Regions from separate parts of the Bacillus stercoris genome, predicted to be linked through region 2. Evidence: riboswitches for the same ligand, from Rfam matches in the RefSeq annotation. Region 2 holds a riboswitch; each other region holds the start of a gene.

Region 1 (3,475 bases), 1.7 Mb from region 2:
GTGCTCAATGCGAAGTGGATCAACGGCTAAATTCTCAGGCGTCCTGCCTAAACGCCGTCGTCATCACATCCTGTGAATGTCCGCTCCTATGCTCGTCCTTCCTAGACTTCAAGGGTTTTCACTCACGCTGAAAAGAGGACAAAGCCCTAAAACGAATATCGTTTTAGGGCTTTGTCAATAATTGAACCCCGGATTTCTCATCCGGGGTTTCAGACTTATTCAGATACAGGAAGCACAGCTCCGTCGTATTTTTTCTCGATGAAGTCTTTGATCTTTTTAGAGTGAAGAACTTCCATCAGCGCTTTGATTTTTGCAGAATCTTCTTCGCCTTTTCTCACTGCGACGATGTTAGCATATGGGTTGTTTTTCGTTGATTCTACTTCAATTGCATCTTTTTTAGGATTTAATTTATTTTGAATCGCATAGTTTACATTGATGAAGGCCGCGTCTCCTTCTTTGTTTTCATATGCTTTTGCCGTTAATTCAGGCGCTACTTTTTTAAATTCAAGGTTTTTCGGGTTTTTCTTAATGTCTTTCAATGTTGCGTCAACGGTTTCCACTTTAGAATCAAGAGTGATTAATCCAGCGTTTTCAAGCATTGCAAGCATACGGCCTTGTTCAGCAACGTTGTTTGTCAGAATGATTGTCGCACCGTCTGGAAGGTCTTTCAGTGATTTGTATGTTTTAGAGTAAATACCAAATGGCTCTAAGTGAACAGCGCCGGCATTCACAAGTTTGTAATCTGTGTTTTCTTTCATTTCTTGCTCAAGGTAAGGAATGTGCTGGAAGTAGTTCGCGTCCACTTCTTTATCAGCTAAAGCTTTATTGTACATTTTGTAATCACTAAGCACTTTCACTTTCAGCGTATAGCCTTTTTCTTTCAGCAATGGTTCAGCTTCTTTTAAAATTTCCGCATGCGGTGTTTTCGTTGCTGCAACGACAATTTCTTTCTTGCCGGATTCAGCGCCGTTATTCGAACCGCAGGCAGCCATAACTCCTGCAAATACAAGCAGTAATGCACCCAAAAATAGCTTTTTCAATGTAAATCCTCCCTTATCGTTTGTCTATAATATTTGTTATTAAATCACCGATGATTTGAATAATAAATACGATGATTAAAATAAACACAGTAGCAACGAAGGTAACATCAGCGTTATTAGACTGATATCCTTCTACGTACGCAAGGTTTCCAAGGCCTCCTGAACCAATGGCTCCGGCAATTGCCGTTGAGCCGATCAAAGCGATGGCTGTAACCGTAATGCCAGAAATAAGAGCCGGCATTGATTCCGGAATCAGCACTTTGAAAATGATCGTAGACGTTTTCGCGCCCATTGATTTAGCGGCTTCAATCACACCTTTATCCACCTCACGCAGCGCGATTTCAACAAGACGTGCGTAAAACGGTGCCGAGCCGATGACCAGCGCCGGCAATGCGGCGTTTGGCCCTAAGATCGTGCCGACTAAAAACTTCGTAAACCCTAATAGTAAAATAATTAAAATAAGGAACGGAATCGATCTGAATATGTTAACAACGGCAGCAATCACAGAGTTGACCGCTTTATTCTGCCAGAGGCTTCCTTTGCTCGTCAGAAAGAGCAGCAAGCCGAGGATGACCCCGATGACAAAAGCAAACAGTAAAGAAATCAGCGTCATATAAAGTGTTTCATATGTCGCGTTCCATAATTCAGTTAAATCAACGTTCGGGAAGTATTTTTCAAACATTCGTGATCACCTCTGCTTTCACCTGTTTGTCATTAATGAACCGGATCACGTTTTGCACTTCTTCCTCGTCTCCGTCAATGTGGATGAACAGTGAACCGTAAGCTCCATCCTTCGTCTGCGAAATTTTCCCTTGCAGAATATTGACGCTGACATTGAAGTTTCTGATCATCTCTGTAATCAGAGGCTGTTCAGCTGACTCACCGACAAATGTGAGCTGAACCATTTTTCCTGATGCTGTGTCATCAAGAAGGTGCTGAAGCGTCTCTTTCGTTTCTTCTGGCTCTGTCACCTGTTGAACAAATCGTTTTGTCATTTGTTCCTTTGGATTTTTGAAGACGTCGAGAACCTCGCCTTCTTCGACCACCTTACCGTTTTCCATGACGGCGACTCTGTTGCAGATTTTGCGGATGACATGCATTTCGTGCGTAATTAGCACAATCGTCAAACCGAGTCTTTCATTAATATCGGACAATAGATCCAGAATTGAATCTGTCGTTTGCGGATCTAATGCTGATGTCGCTTCGTCACAAAGGAGAACCTTCGGATTGTTTGCAAGCGCTCTGGCAATTCCGACACGCTGCTTCTGACCGCCGCTCAGCTGGGATGGATATGATTTTTCTTTTCCTTCTAAACCTACCAGTTTAATCAGTTCATTGGCGCGCTTGATCCGCTCGCTCTTTTTCACCCCGGCAATTTCTAAAGGAAACATGATATTATCTCTGACAGTCCGCGACCAAAGCAAATTGAAATGCTGGAAAATCATACTGATCTCATGGCGTGCTTTTCTTAAACCGCGTCCATTTACTTCATTAATCTTTGTTCCCGCCACTTCCACGGTTCCTGAGGTTGGTTTCTCAAGGCCGTTCAGCAGACGGATTAAGGAACTCTTACCAGCTCCGCTATATCCTATAATTCCAAAAATCTCACCTTTTTTAATGGAAAGCGAGACATTTTGGACAGCATTGACATCTCCATGTTTCGACTTGTAAACTTTTGAAACATCCTGAAGATTGATCAAAGCAATCACCTGCCTTAACACTATTCTAAGAAATCTTCCGGTTTTTTCTGCAAAAGAAAAGCCTTTCTGCACACTTGAGCAGAAAGGCTTATATAAAATGCCTTTCTCTCATCTTTCAAAGCTGAACGCTTCGTGTGAATTGGCACCATTTCAACAGCGTTGATGGTTGCCGGGCTTCATAGGGCACTTCCCTCCACCTCTCTTGATAAGAGAAATATATAGTCTTTTTCGTCCGGAAATTCTTAATGTAGAATAGCACGGCGAATGATTAAATGTCAATAAAATAAATGATGACAACTTTTACTATTATAATAATTTATTATTTTTCAATTCTTTGAAATCCTCTGAAAAAATCCATTTGTCAGCCAGAGAATGGCTTCTAGCTTTAACAGGGCCCTGAATGACCCCTTTACTTTGAGGCTTCCGCTCTGAATCAAGTGCTGAAGGGAAATATCTCCGTGCAATAAATCAATAATTTCCGTTTGGTTTCCGTAAAAGGTCAGGTTGGACGTTTGGGGCGGAGAAACTTTTTTCATTTCTCCCTGTTCGTTTATTGAGACGGTTAAGGCTTCTGCTTCTCCTTGAAAGGTAATGAGCAATGTTGAGGCATTCAAAAGGGGTTTTAAAAACAGATGCTGATACTCATCTTCTAAAACTTCCGCTTTCTCCATATGTACAACCTCCTATTTGTTGGTCATACATACACATTTCTCTCTCTGTCGCAAGAACCCCTTT
Region 2 (3,475 bases):
ATTTCTTTTTGAATGCTGCTCACATCATATGATTCATCTACTCTGTTTACTAATGTACCTCCGTGTGGTGCTAAGCTCATAACATCCATCTCCTCCTAGTTAACTTATAAAATTACTCAGATTAATGTTCAGATTCCCCCGCCTTGTTCGTGGACTGAGCGTCTCTCTTTACGAATGGCCTTTGTCAGGCTTACGGCACCGCCCGCCGCTAAAAGCACACTTACCATGATAAAGATCGAATAATAATCCGCTTTTAAAAACAAGGATACAAGCAGATAAGAAATCGATAAAGATAAAAACGGCGATACGATCCATACCTTCAGCATCGTTTGAACAACTTGTTTATGGAACACGTTCGGACCGTTTTTTGCCATGCCTATGCCGATAATAGACGATGACGTGACTTGCGCCAAGGGCACCGGCATCCCAAATACAGAACTGATTATTACCAGTCCCGCTCCTGTGCCGGATAAGAGAATGCCTTCTCCTTTTGAAAATCTCGTAATTTTCTTCCCGTTTGTTTCTAATACACGCCGACCTAATAACAGTGCGCCGAGCGCAACAAAAGCTCCTCCGTACAAGGTCCCTTTTACGACATCAAGCACACCGGCAGCCACTAACGGGCCAACGGCATTCGCCACATTATTCATGCCGGCAGAGAATGCTTCGAAAAATCCGGCAACTAACAAAACAATGCCGAGGATTTTTTGCTTTTTAGAAGATTTCACTTCAATCTTAAAATAACGAAACAGCTTAGATACGAAATAGGTGAAGCCAAAAGCGAACAGCGGGACAAAAACCCAAAATGTCACAATGATCAGAAGATTATTCACCAACAATACTTTATAAGCCACTCCCACGCCGACAACCGCGCCGACCGTCACTTCACTTGTCGATAAAGGAATGCCGAGCAGATTTGCCGTAAAGAGCGACAGCGCAGCAGCTCCAATAATGATGCAAACAATCGTCAGTGTAATCGTCTGTTCGGGGATAATGCCAGAGCTGATTGTTTTTACGACCTCGCCTCCGCCAATGACCGCCCCGGCCAAGACACCGACTGCGCATAGGATCAAAGCGTAAGTTTTCTTTTTGATGGCTCCAGAGCCGTAAGCAACTCCCATCGAAGCTGCAGCGCCGCTTGCACCAATATTCATCGCGAAAAACAAGCTAAATAAAATAGCGGCTAGTTCCATTTTGCAGCTCCTTATTCATGCAGTCCGCATTCTGTTTTCGCCATACCATTCCATCTGCCTGAACGCAGATCCTCTGCGGTAAAAGCGGGAGCAGTGCAAGGCGCGCAGCCAATACTTGGGTATCCTTGGTCATGAAGCGGATTGTAGTCCAGTTCATTCCGTGATGTGTATCTCCAAATGTCTTTCCAAGTCCAATGGATGAGCGGGCAAACTTTTACTGACTTGAATTTTTCATCTTTGTTTAAGAAATTCGTATTGGCACGGCTTGGCCCTTGATCACGGCGCAGACCGGAAAGCCAGGCTGGATGTCCTGAAAGCGCCTCTCTTAAAGGAACGACCTTTCTAAGGTAGCAGCACTGATTCGGCTCTCTTTCCCACAGTTTGTCACCATATTCTTCGGCTTGTTCCTCAAGGGTGAGGTCTGGTTTTTTCAGGATGATGTTAAGACCTGGATAACGCTCTTTCACTCGTTCAATTGTTTCATAGGTCTCTTTAAAATGAAGTCCTGTATCAAGAAACACAATCTCTGCGTCTTTTTTCACTTTATAAATTAAGTCAATCAAAACGATTCCCTCAATTCCGAAACTGCAGGCATAAACAAGCTGGTTGCCGTAATGGCCGTATGCCCACTTTAAAACTGACAGCGCTCCTTTATAAGGATCGTCTTCCGGAAATGTAATCGTTGGTTCTTCCCAATTATCATACGTTAACATTTCTTCTTTCCTCCTTTCGGAGACAAACAAACAGTAGCTTCCTGCCGGTTGTCTTTTCCCAATTGTAATGTGATTCTTGGCTGGTGATTTCAAACAGCCTTTTTGCCTCTTAAAATAAAAAACTTTCAATCCGGCGGAAAGAAAGACAGGAACAGCATGTAGCCCTTATCTTTCAAAATGGAATTCATTTTGCTGGAAGTAGCACCTTACAAACTATGCAGGTTGCCGGGCTTCATAGGTCCAGTCCCTCAGCCGCTCTTGATAAGTTTTTCAGATTTGTAGTAAATTTTAGCACAATTCTAACATAAGTCAACCCGACTTTTTTTATAGGATTAATAAAAAAACAGGCCTCATGGCCTGTTTTTAAGTACAGCAAGGCTTTGAAGCCTCTTTACATCGTTGGAATTTATTTTTTATTTTTTAAACCAATCTTTTGACTCGGGATTTCGTTTCCATGTTTTCAGCTTTTTTAGATCATCTGAATGAATATTTCCGTTCTCAAGTGCGACCTCTGTGAGCGTATCGTAATCAGTTAATGAGTAGTATGGCAGTTCTGCCTTTGCGAAGGCTTCTTCTGCTTTGGGAAGTCCGTACGTAAAGATTGAGACGACACCAAGCACCTCACAGCCAGCCGCTTGTAAAGCTACACAAGCTTCAAGCACGCTGCCTCCTGTGGAGATTAAGTCTTCAATAACGACCGTTTTTTGCCCTTTCTGCACAGCTCCCTCAATCTGATTGCCTTTTCCGTGCGCTTTCGGCTTGCTCCTCACATAACACATCGGAAGATTCAAACGGTCAGCCGCCAGAGCAGCATGAGGAATACCCGCAGTTGCTGTTCCTGCTATCATTTCAGCTTCGGGAAAATGCTCTTTGACAAGCTTGCTGATGCCTGAGGCGACATCATTTCTGACCTCTGGGAAAGATAGCGTCAGGCGGTTGTCACAGTAGATTGGTGATAAAATGCCGCTTGCCCATGTGAACGGCTCGTTCGGACGTAAAAATACTGCTTGGATGTCTAATAGATGTTTTGCGATGATTTGTTTCAAGATTTGATTCCCTCCCATTCAAGTCTGACAGCCTTATAGGCTTTTACCGGATCTTCCGCTTTTGTAATCGAGCGTCCTACTACAATCGCTGATGAACCTTTTTCTCTTGCAATTGCAGGTGTCGCCACGCGGACTTGGTCATTCGCAGCATCCTCTGACATTCTGATCCCTGGAGTGACAGTCAGAAATGAAGGCGACACTGCTTGGTAAATGGCGTTTGCTTCATGAACAGAGCAGACCACTCCATCCAGTCCGCTTTCTTCCGCCTGTTTGCTGTAGTGCACAACCGTATCGATCAGAGGCTTTTCGATCAGCAGTTCATCCTTCATGATTTGTTCAGATGTGCTTGTCAGCTGGGTTACCGCAATAAGTGACGGGCGTTTTTTCCCCGCCGGCGTACCTTCTTCTAAGCCTTCAAGAGCTGCTTGCATCATTTTTTTGCCCCCGGCCGCATGAACATTGACGAGGTCTACGCCGAGACTGGCAAGACGCTTCATCGCCTTGTTTACAGTGGTCGGAATGT
Region 3 (3,475 bases), 200 kb from region 2:
GAGCCTTTCTTCACTTGTTAAAAGTCCGACTCTGACGTAGCCCTCTCCGTATTCACCGAAGCCGTTTCCAGCCGCAACCGCCACATTCGCTTTTTCCAGCAAAAGGTCTGAGAACTTCTCAGAAGTATAGCCTTCAGGTACAGGCAGCCATGCAAAAAATGACCCTGCTGGAGCTGTCACATCCCAGCCAATTTCACGGCATGCAGCAATCCAAGCGTTTCGCCTGCTCTCATATCGGGCATTTTGCTCTGCCACACACCTCTGATCAGCTAACAGTGCCTCTGCTGCAGCCTCCTGAGTCGCTCTGAAAAGACTGACAAACATATGGTCTTGATAAAGATTGATTGCTTCAATGACCGAAGCGTTTCCGACGGCAAAGCCAACCCGCCATCCTGCCATGTTATACGTTTTTGACAGCGTGTAAATTTCAATTCCAATATCCTTTGCACCTTCAGTCTGCAAAAAGCTTAAAGGCTTACAGCCGTCAAATCCTACAGCGCCGTAAGCAAAATCATGAACGACGCAGATTCCGTTTTCTTTTGCAAAGCTCACGGTTTCTTCAAAGAATTTAGAGGTAGCAACAGCTCCGGTCGGATTATTCGGATAATTTAAATACATCAATTTCGCTTGTTCTCTCACCTGAGCGGGGATGCTGCTGTAATCGGGAAGAAACGCCCTGTCCTTTACGAGCGGCATCATTTCCATCTTCGCTTTCGCGAGTGTGACACCAGACCAGTAATCAGGGTAGCCCGGATCGGGAACTAAGATCGTATCACCGGGATTCAACAAGCATTGCGGGAGCTCGACAAGACCGGCTTTTCCGCCGAATAAAACAGCGACTTCGGTTTCCGGATCCAGATCAATGCCGTACTCTCTTTTGTAAAATGCAGCAGCCGCTGACTTTAGGCTGTATGAGCCGCGAAAAGATGAATATTTATGATTCTCAGGATCAGCAACAGCTCGTTTCATTTCCTCGACGATATGTTCCGGTGTCGGCTGATCTGGATTTCCCTGTCCTAGATTGATAACGTCGTGTCCCTCTGCGAGCTTTCGGTTCACTTTCTGCACCAGGGAAGCGAAGAATTGTTTAGGCAATTCCTTTAATACATGAGACTGTTCAAATTTCATCTATTCTCACCTTCTAAAAAAATCTTGAAATGATAGTCCATCATCATATATGGTTAAATGAAAAAAGTAAAGAAAAATTTGGGGTGTTAAAAAGATGAAATGGGCGATATCTTGTCTTCAATTTGATATTTCATATGGTAAACCTTCGGAAAATATAAAAAAGGCTGAATTTTTGATCGAAAAAGAAAGCAAACATGCTGATGTTCTTGTTCTGCCTGAATTATGGACGACCGGATATGATCTGGCCAATCTTGATGAACTCGCTGATGAAGACGGCCATTTTGTTCAGAGCTGGCTGAAGAAAACGGCAAAAAAACATGGAGTTCATCTTGTTGCCGGATCGGTCGCTGTCAGAAAGGATTCTGATGTTTATAATACAATGTACATCGCGGATAAGGAAGGGCAAATCATTAAAGAGTACAGAAAAGCCCATCTTTTTCAGCTGATGGATGAGCATTTGTATTTATCAGCCGGTTCCGAAGATGGATGCTTTGAGCTTGACGGCGTCAAAAGCGCAGGATTGATCTGCTATGATATCCGTTTTCCGGAGTGGATCAGAAAACATACGACAAAAGGTGCCAACGTGCTGTTTATTTCCGCGGAATGGCCTCTCCCCCGCCTTGATCATTGGAGAAGCCTGCTTATTGCCCGTGCCATTGAAAATCAATGCTTTGTCGCAGCCTGCAATTGCACTGGTTCAAATCCGGATAATGAATTTGCAGGCCATAGCCTGATTATTGATCCATGGGGGCGTGTACTTGCTGAAGGCGGCCGTGAGGAAGGCATAGTCCGTGCGGAAATCGACCTTCATAAAAGCGTCGAGGTGCGGGAGAGCATCCCTGTTTTCGATGATATCAGAAAAGATTTATATTAAAAAATATATTGACAACTTATTAAAACACCTGTTAGTATGTTCATCAACTGATAAATTAGAATTGTTTAACAAATGAATATATTCTCTTATCGAGAGTTGGGCGAGGGATTTGGCCTTTTGACCCCAACAGCAACCGACCGTAATTCCATTGTGAAATGGGGCGCATCTTTTTCGCGCCGAGACGCTTGTCTCTTAAGGCACGGTGCTAATTCCATTCAGATCTGATCTGAGAGATAAGAGAGGCGGACATAGATGTTAAGCCTCCTTCTCTCTGAGAAGGAGGCTTTTTTACGGCCACAAATTAAGTGATTACATAATTGGAGGTTATGATGATGGCAGTCACAAAAACACCTTTATACGAAACGTTAAATGAAAGTTCCGCTGTGGCATTGGCTGTGAAGCTCGGCTTATTTCCAAGCAAAAGCACCCTGACATGTCAGGAGATCGGCGATGGCAACTTAAATTACGTTTTTCATATTTATGATCAAGAACATGACAAAGCATTGATCATTAAACAGGCGGTTCCTTATGCAAAAGTGGTGGGAGAAAGCTGGCCGCTCACAATCGATCGTGCAAGAATCGAAAGCAGCGCTCTCATCCGTCAGGGCGAGCATGTGCCTCACTTGGTTCCAAGAGTGTTTTACTCTGATACGGAAATGGCGGTTACCGTCATGGAGGATCTCTCTCACCTGAAAATCGCAAGAAAAGGACTCATTGAGGGTGAAAATTATCCGCACCTGTCACGGCACATCGGTGAATTTTTAGGAAAAACACTTTTCTACTCATCAGATTACGCGCTTGAACCTAAGGTGAAAAAACAGCTTGTTAAACAGTTTACAAACCCTGAGCTATGCGACATTACGGAAAGACTTGTTTTTACAGATCCTTTCTTCGACCATGACACAAATGATTTTGAAGAAGAGCTTCGTCCTTTTGTCGAGAAGCTTTGGAATAATGACAACGTTAAAATCGAAGCCGCTAAGCTGAAAAAGTCATTTTTAACGTCTGCGGAAACGTTGATTCATGGTGATTTGCATACAGGAAGCATTTTCGCAAGTGAGCACGAAACAAAGGTGATTGATCCTGAGTTTGCTTTTTACGGACCGATCGGCTTTGATGTAGGGCAATTTATCGCCAACTTATTTTTGAACGCACTCAGCCGTGACGGGGCTGACAGAGAGCCGTTATATGAACATGTCAACCAGCTCTGGGAAACGTTTGAAGAGACGTTTAGTGAAGCCTGGCAGAAGGACAGTCTGGATGTTTACGCCAACATCGACGGTTACCTCACTGATACGCTCAGCCATATTTTTGAAGAAGCAATCGGATTTGCGGGCTGTGAGCTGATACGACGCACGATCGGCCTTGCCCATGTAGCTGACCTGGATACGATCGTGCCGTTTGATAAACGAATCGGCAGAAAACGGCTGGCGCTTGAAACCGGCACAGCCTTTATCGAAAAACGTTCGGAAT
Region 4 (3,475 bases), 1.9 Mb from region 2:
AATACGAAAGCTTCAATGCCGCTGCCGCGAAAATTACGATTAAAGGCAACAACGTACATCCCGGAACGGCAAAAGGGAAAATGGTCAACTCTGCGAAAATCGCGATGAAGCTGAACAGCCTGCTGCCGGCAGACGAAGCGCCTGAATATACAGAAGGCTATGAAGGCTTCTACCATCTGCTGTCGATTCAAGGAGACGTAGAGGAAACAAAGCTTCACTACATTATCAGAGACTTTGACAAAGAGAACTTCCAAAGCAGAAAAGAAACAATGAAGCGCGCCGTTGAAGAACTTCAGAACGAATACGGGCAAGACCGGATTTTGCTGGATATGAACGACCAGTACTACAACATGAGAGAGAAAATTGAACCTGTCATCGAAATCGTCAACATTGCCAAGCAAGCGATGGAAAACCTCGGCATCGAACCGAAAATTTCCCCCATCCGCGGCGGCACCGATGGATCGCAGCTATCCTACATGGGACTTCCGACGCCAAACATCTTTACCGGCGGGGAAAACTTCCACGGCAAATTTGAATACATCTCAGCCGATAACATGGTCAAAGCCGTAAATGTCATCGTTGAGATTGCAAAGCTGTTTGAAGAGCAAGCGTAATGCCAAAAGCCAGTCCAAAAAAGGGCTGGTTTTTTTTTATGTGAAAATGAAACATTTTAAACACGTCCTCCGTAAAACAAGTATCAACAAATGAGGAGGAAAAACAATGACAAAGCATGCAATTGCTGCAAAGAGCCTATTGAAAAAATGGATCATTTCCAGGCCGCTTAACACGCAAAAGAAATCCAGCCCATTTCAAAAAATCAGAAAAATGTTCAAACGCTTCTTCTGACCAGTCATCCAAATCCCCAAAACAAAATCCGCATTCTCTCGTACCGCCCAAATGCTCCGTAATTTGGGTTTTTTGTGTTCAATTCCGCAAAATAGGGTATAAACTAATTAAGAAAGATAACGGCATCCAAAAACAGGTAATATGAATTACTTTAATTTAGGTTAAAAGTTATATAAAGGAATTCATTTTATCGTCGATAGTAACTATAGAACCAATCATCAACAAGAACAATCACCATAATGCAAGACTATTTTCAGGTCATCAGGTTAGACTGTTTTTGAGGGGCAGTTATTTATTTTTATTTGATTTAGAATTTTTTGAATACTTTTTGACTTTTTATCCGTACAATAGAGAGTACCAAAACTTTTTTTGGGAGGTATGTAATATGATCCTATTTATTATCATCGCTTTATGCGGCTATCTTCTTTTTTCTTTCAGCAAGGACAATCGCCGCAAACCGCAAAAGACAAGCCCTCTTCCAGCAGCCGCATCTCATCACAACAACCTAATCGACCTTGACGCTATCCGCCAAAAACGCCGGATGCATCTTTCCTAATTCTATATTTCAAACGAAAAGGCTGCGGAATGACGCAGCCTTTTAAAATTATGTTGAGATAGAGCCTGAAACCTTTTTATCCTCTATCCGTAATTTCATACAAGGCAAATCCAAAAGGAGACTTCTGCAATGATCGAGTTATTTATGAAACAAAAAATGTTCTCATTTAAAGATGCATTCCACATTTATGACCGGGATGAACAAGAAATCTTCAAGGTAGAGGGGCGTTTTTTCTCGTTAGGGGATTCATTACAAATGACAGATTCATCCGGAAAAACGCTCGTTTCCATAGAACAAAAACTCATGTCTTTATTGCCGCGCTATGAGATTTCAATTGGCGGGAAAACAGTTTGTGAGGTAACGAAGAAAGTAACGTTTTTCAAACCGAAATTTGTGATTTCCGGCCTTAACTGGGAAATCGATGGTGACTTATGGAGGGATGAATTCCAGCTGACGGACGGGGAAAATGTCCGGATGTCAGTGAGCAAAAAGTGGCTCAGCTGGGGTGATTCCTATCACTTGCAGATTGCAAACGAGGAAGACGTTCTGATTTGCACTGCCATCGCGATCGTTCTTGATACGGTTTTATATAACGATGAAGATGAAAGTATTTTCTAAAAAGCATTGACAATTGATCCAAAAGTAATAATATTAAGATAATTGAAATTTGAATATGAAGTTATACCTTATCAAGAGAGGTGGAGGGACTGGCCCTATGATACCCGGCAACCGCTGTTTCAAACAGAATGGTGCTAAATCCTTAAGAACATTGCGTTCTTGCAGATGAGGCGGAGATTTGATCGTTCAAGCTCTTCCTTACACAAAGGAAGAGCTTTTTACATGCTCAATATTTCAGAAAAGAGGCGAATGACATGGCCCACCAAACGAGTGTTGCAGGACAAAAAACAGTAATACAACGCAAAGCACCTTTCCGCGCCGATCACGTCGGCAGTTTGCTTCGTTCCGCTACGGTGAAGGTAGCCCGGCAAAAAAAAGCGGCAGGTGAGATAACAGCGGAACAGCTTCGCGATATCGAAAATCAAGAAATCACCCGCATCGTGGAAAAACAAAAAGAAATCGGTCTTGAAGTGGTAACAGACGGGGAATTCCGCCGTTCCTGGTGGCATTATGACTTCCTGGAAGGACTTGACGGTGTGGAGCCGTTCATCCCGGCTGAGGGGATTCAGTTCCATAACGCGAAAACGAAAGCGCGCAGCATCAAAGTGACGGGAAAACTCGATTTTACGAGCCACCCAGCACTTGCTGATTATCAATTTTTACATGAAGTTGCCGGTGGCGCGACACCAAAGCTGACGATTCCGAGCCCGAATATGCTGTTTTTTGGCGAAAAGGCGGATAAAGGCATCTATAACGATCAAGAGGAATATTTTCATGATTTGGCCCAAGCGTACAAAAAGGCAATCAAAGCCTTCTATGATGTTGGCTGCCGTTATCTCCAGCTTGATGATACGTCATGGTCTCTCTTCTTTGAGGAAAAAGGCAGAGAGGTTGTCCGGGCGCTCGGAGGCGATCCAGAAACATTGCCTGCCTTGTTTGCCAAAACGATTAACGATGCAGTGGCAGACCGGCCTGATGATTTAATGATCACAATGCACATTTGCCGCGGCAACTTCCGCTCAACCTGGGCGGCATCAGGAGGGTACGACGCTGTAGCGGAAACGATTTTGGACGGCTTAAACCTTGACGGCCTGTTTTTGGAATACGACGATGACCGCTCCGGAAACTTCGATCCGCTCCGTTTTGTGAAACGCAAGGATCTGCAAATCGTGCTTGGCTTGATCACATCGAAATACGGCGAGCTTGAAAATCCAGAGGATATGAAACGCCGTATCAATGAAGCGGCGCGTTTTGTCAGCTTGGATCAGCTGTGCCTCAGCCCGCAGTGCGGTTTCGCCTCTACAGAAGAAGGCAATCTTTTGACAGAGGAGCAGCAATGGGCCAAGCTTCGCCATGTCATCGACATCGCCAACGATGTGTGGAGATAATCTATCATTGACAGAAATAGAAAATGTGTGAATAATAGATACTATCAGAAAATTTCATAAAAAAGGT

The links. Region 2 has a riboswitch for S-adenosylmethionine ahead of QA442_RS14105 (phosphoadenylyl-sulfate reductase). Riboswitches for the same ligand answer to the same signal wherever they lie in the genome.
Region 1: another riboswitch for S-adenosylmethionine. It lies ahead of metN (methionine ABC transporter ATP-binding protein MetN); the one in region 2 lies ahead of QA442_RS14105 (phosphoadenylyl-sulfate reductase).
Region 3: another riboswitch for S-adenosylmethionine. It lies ahead of mtnK (S-methyl-5-thioribose kinase); the one in region 2 lies ahead of QA442_RS14105 (phosphoadenylyl-sulfate reductase).
Region 4: another riboswitch for S-adenosylmethionine. It lies ahead of QA442_RS01795 (5-methyltetrahydropteroyltriglutamate--homocysteine S-methyltransferase); the one in region 2 lies ahead of QA442_RS14105 (phosphoadenylyl-sulfate reductase).

What each region holds. Positions count from the first base shown of each region.
Region 1 is NZ_CP121861.1:1,032,450-1,035,924, reverse strand. Features, by position in the region: gene metQ (methionine ABC transporter substrate-binding lipoprotein MetQ) at 216-1,040, opposite strand; gene metP (methionine ABC transporter permease MetP) at 1,054-1,722, opposite strand; gene metN (methionine ABC transporter ATP-binding protein MetN) at 1,715-2,740, opposite strand; SAM riboswitch class I at 2,846-2,952, opposite strand; gene QA442_RS05355 (SCP2 sterol-binding domain-containing protein) at 3,067-3,411, opposite strand.
Region 2 is NZ_CP121861.1:2,713,595-2,717,069, forward strand. Features, by position in the region: partial or broken gene sat (sulfate adenylyltransferase) at 1-80, opposite strand, end outside; gene cysP (sulfate permease) at 129-1,193, opposite strand; gene QA442_RS14105 (phosphoadenylyl-sulfate reductase) at 1,205-1,906, opposite strand; SAM riboswitch class I at 2,069-2,174, opposite strand; gene pyrE (orotate phosphoribosyltransferase) at 2,320-2,952, opposite strand; gene pyrF (orotidine-5'-phosphate decarboxylase) at 2,949-3,475, opposite strand, start outside.
Region 3 is NZ_CP121861.1:2,918,387-2,921,861, forward strand. Features, by position in the region: gene mtnE (methionine-glutamine aminotransferase) at 1-1,128, opposite strand, end outside; gene QA442_RS15175 (carbon-nitrogen family hydrolase) at 1,223-2,002, shown strand; SAM riboswitch class I at 2,086-2,242, shown strand; gene mtnK (S-methyl-5-thioribose kinase) at 2,335-3,475, shown strand, end outside.
Region 4 is NZ_CP121861.1:337,162-340,636, reverse strand. Features, by position in the region: gene pepT (peptidase T) at 1-614, shown strand, start outside; gene QA442_RS01810 (hypothetical protein) at 721-846, shown strand; gene QA442_RS01805 (hypothetical protein) at 1,124-1,402, shown strand; gene QA442_RS01800 (LURP-one-related/scramblase family protein) at 1,532-2,020, shown strand; SAM riboswitch class I at 2,086-2,192, shown strand; gene QA442_RS01795 (5-methyltetrahydropteroyltriglutamate--homocysteine S-methyltransferase) at 2,275-3,408, shown strand.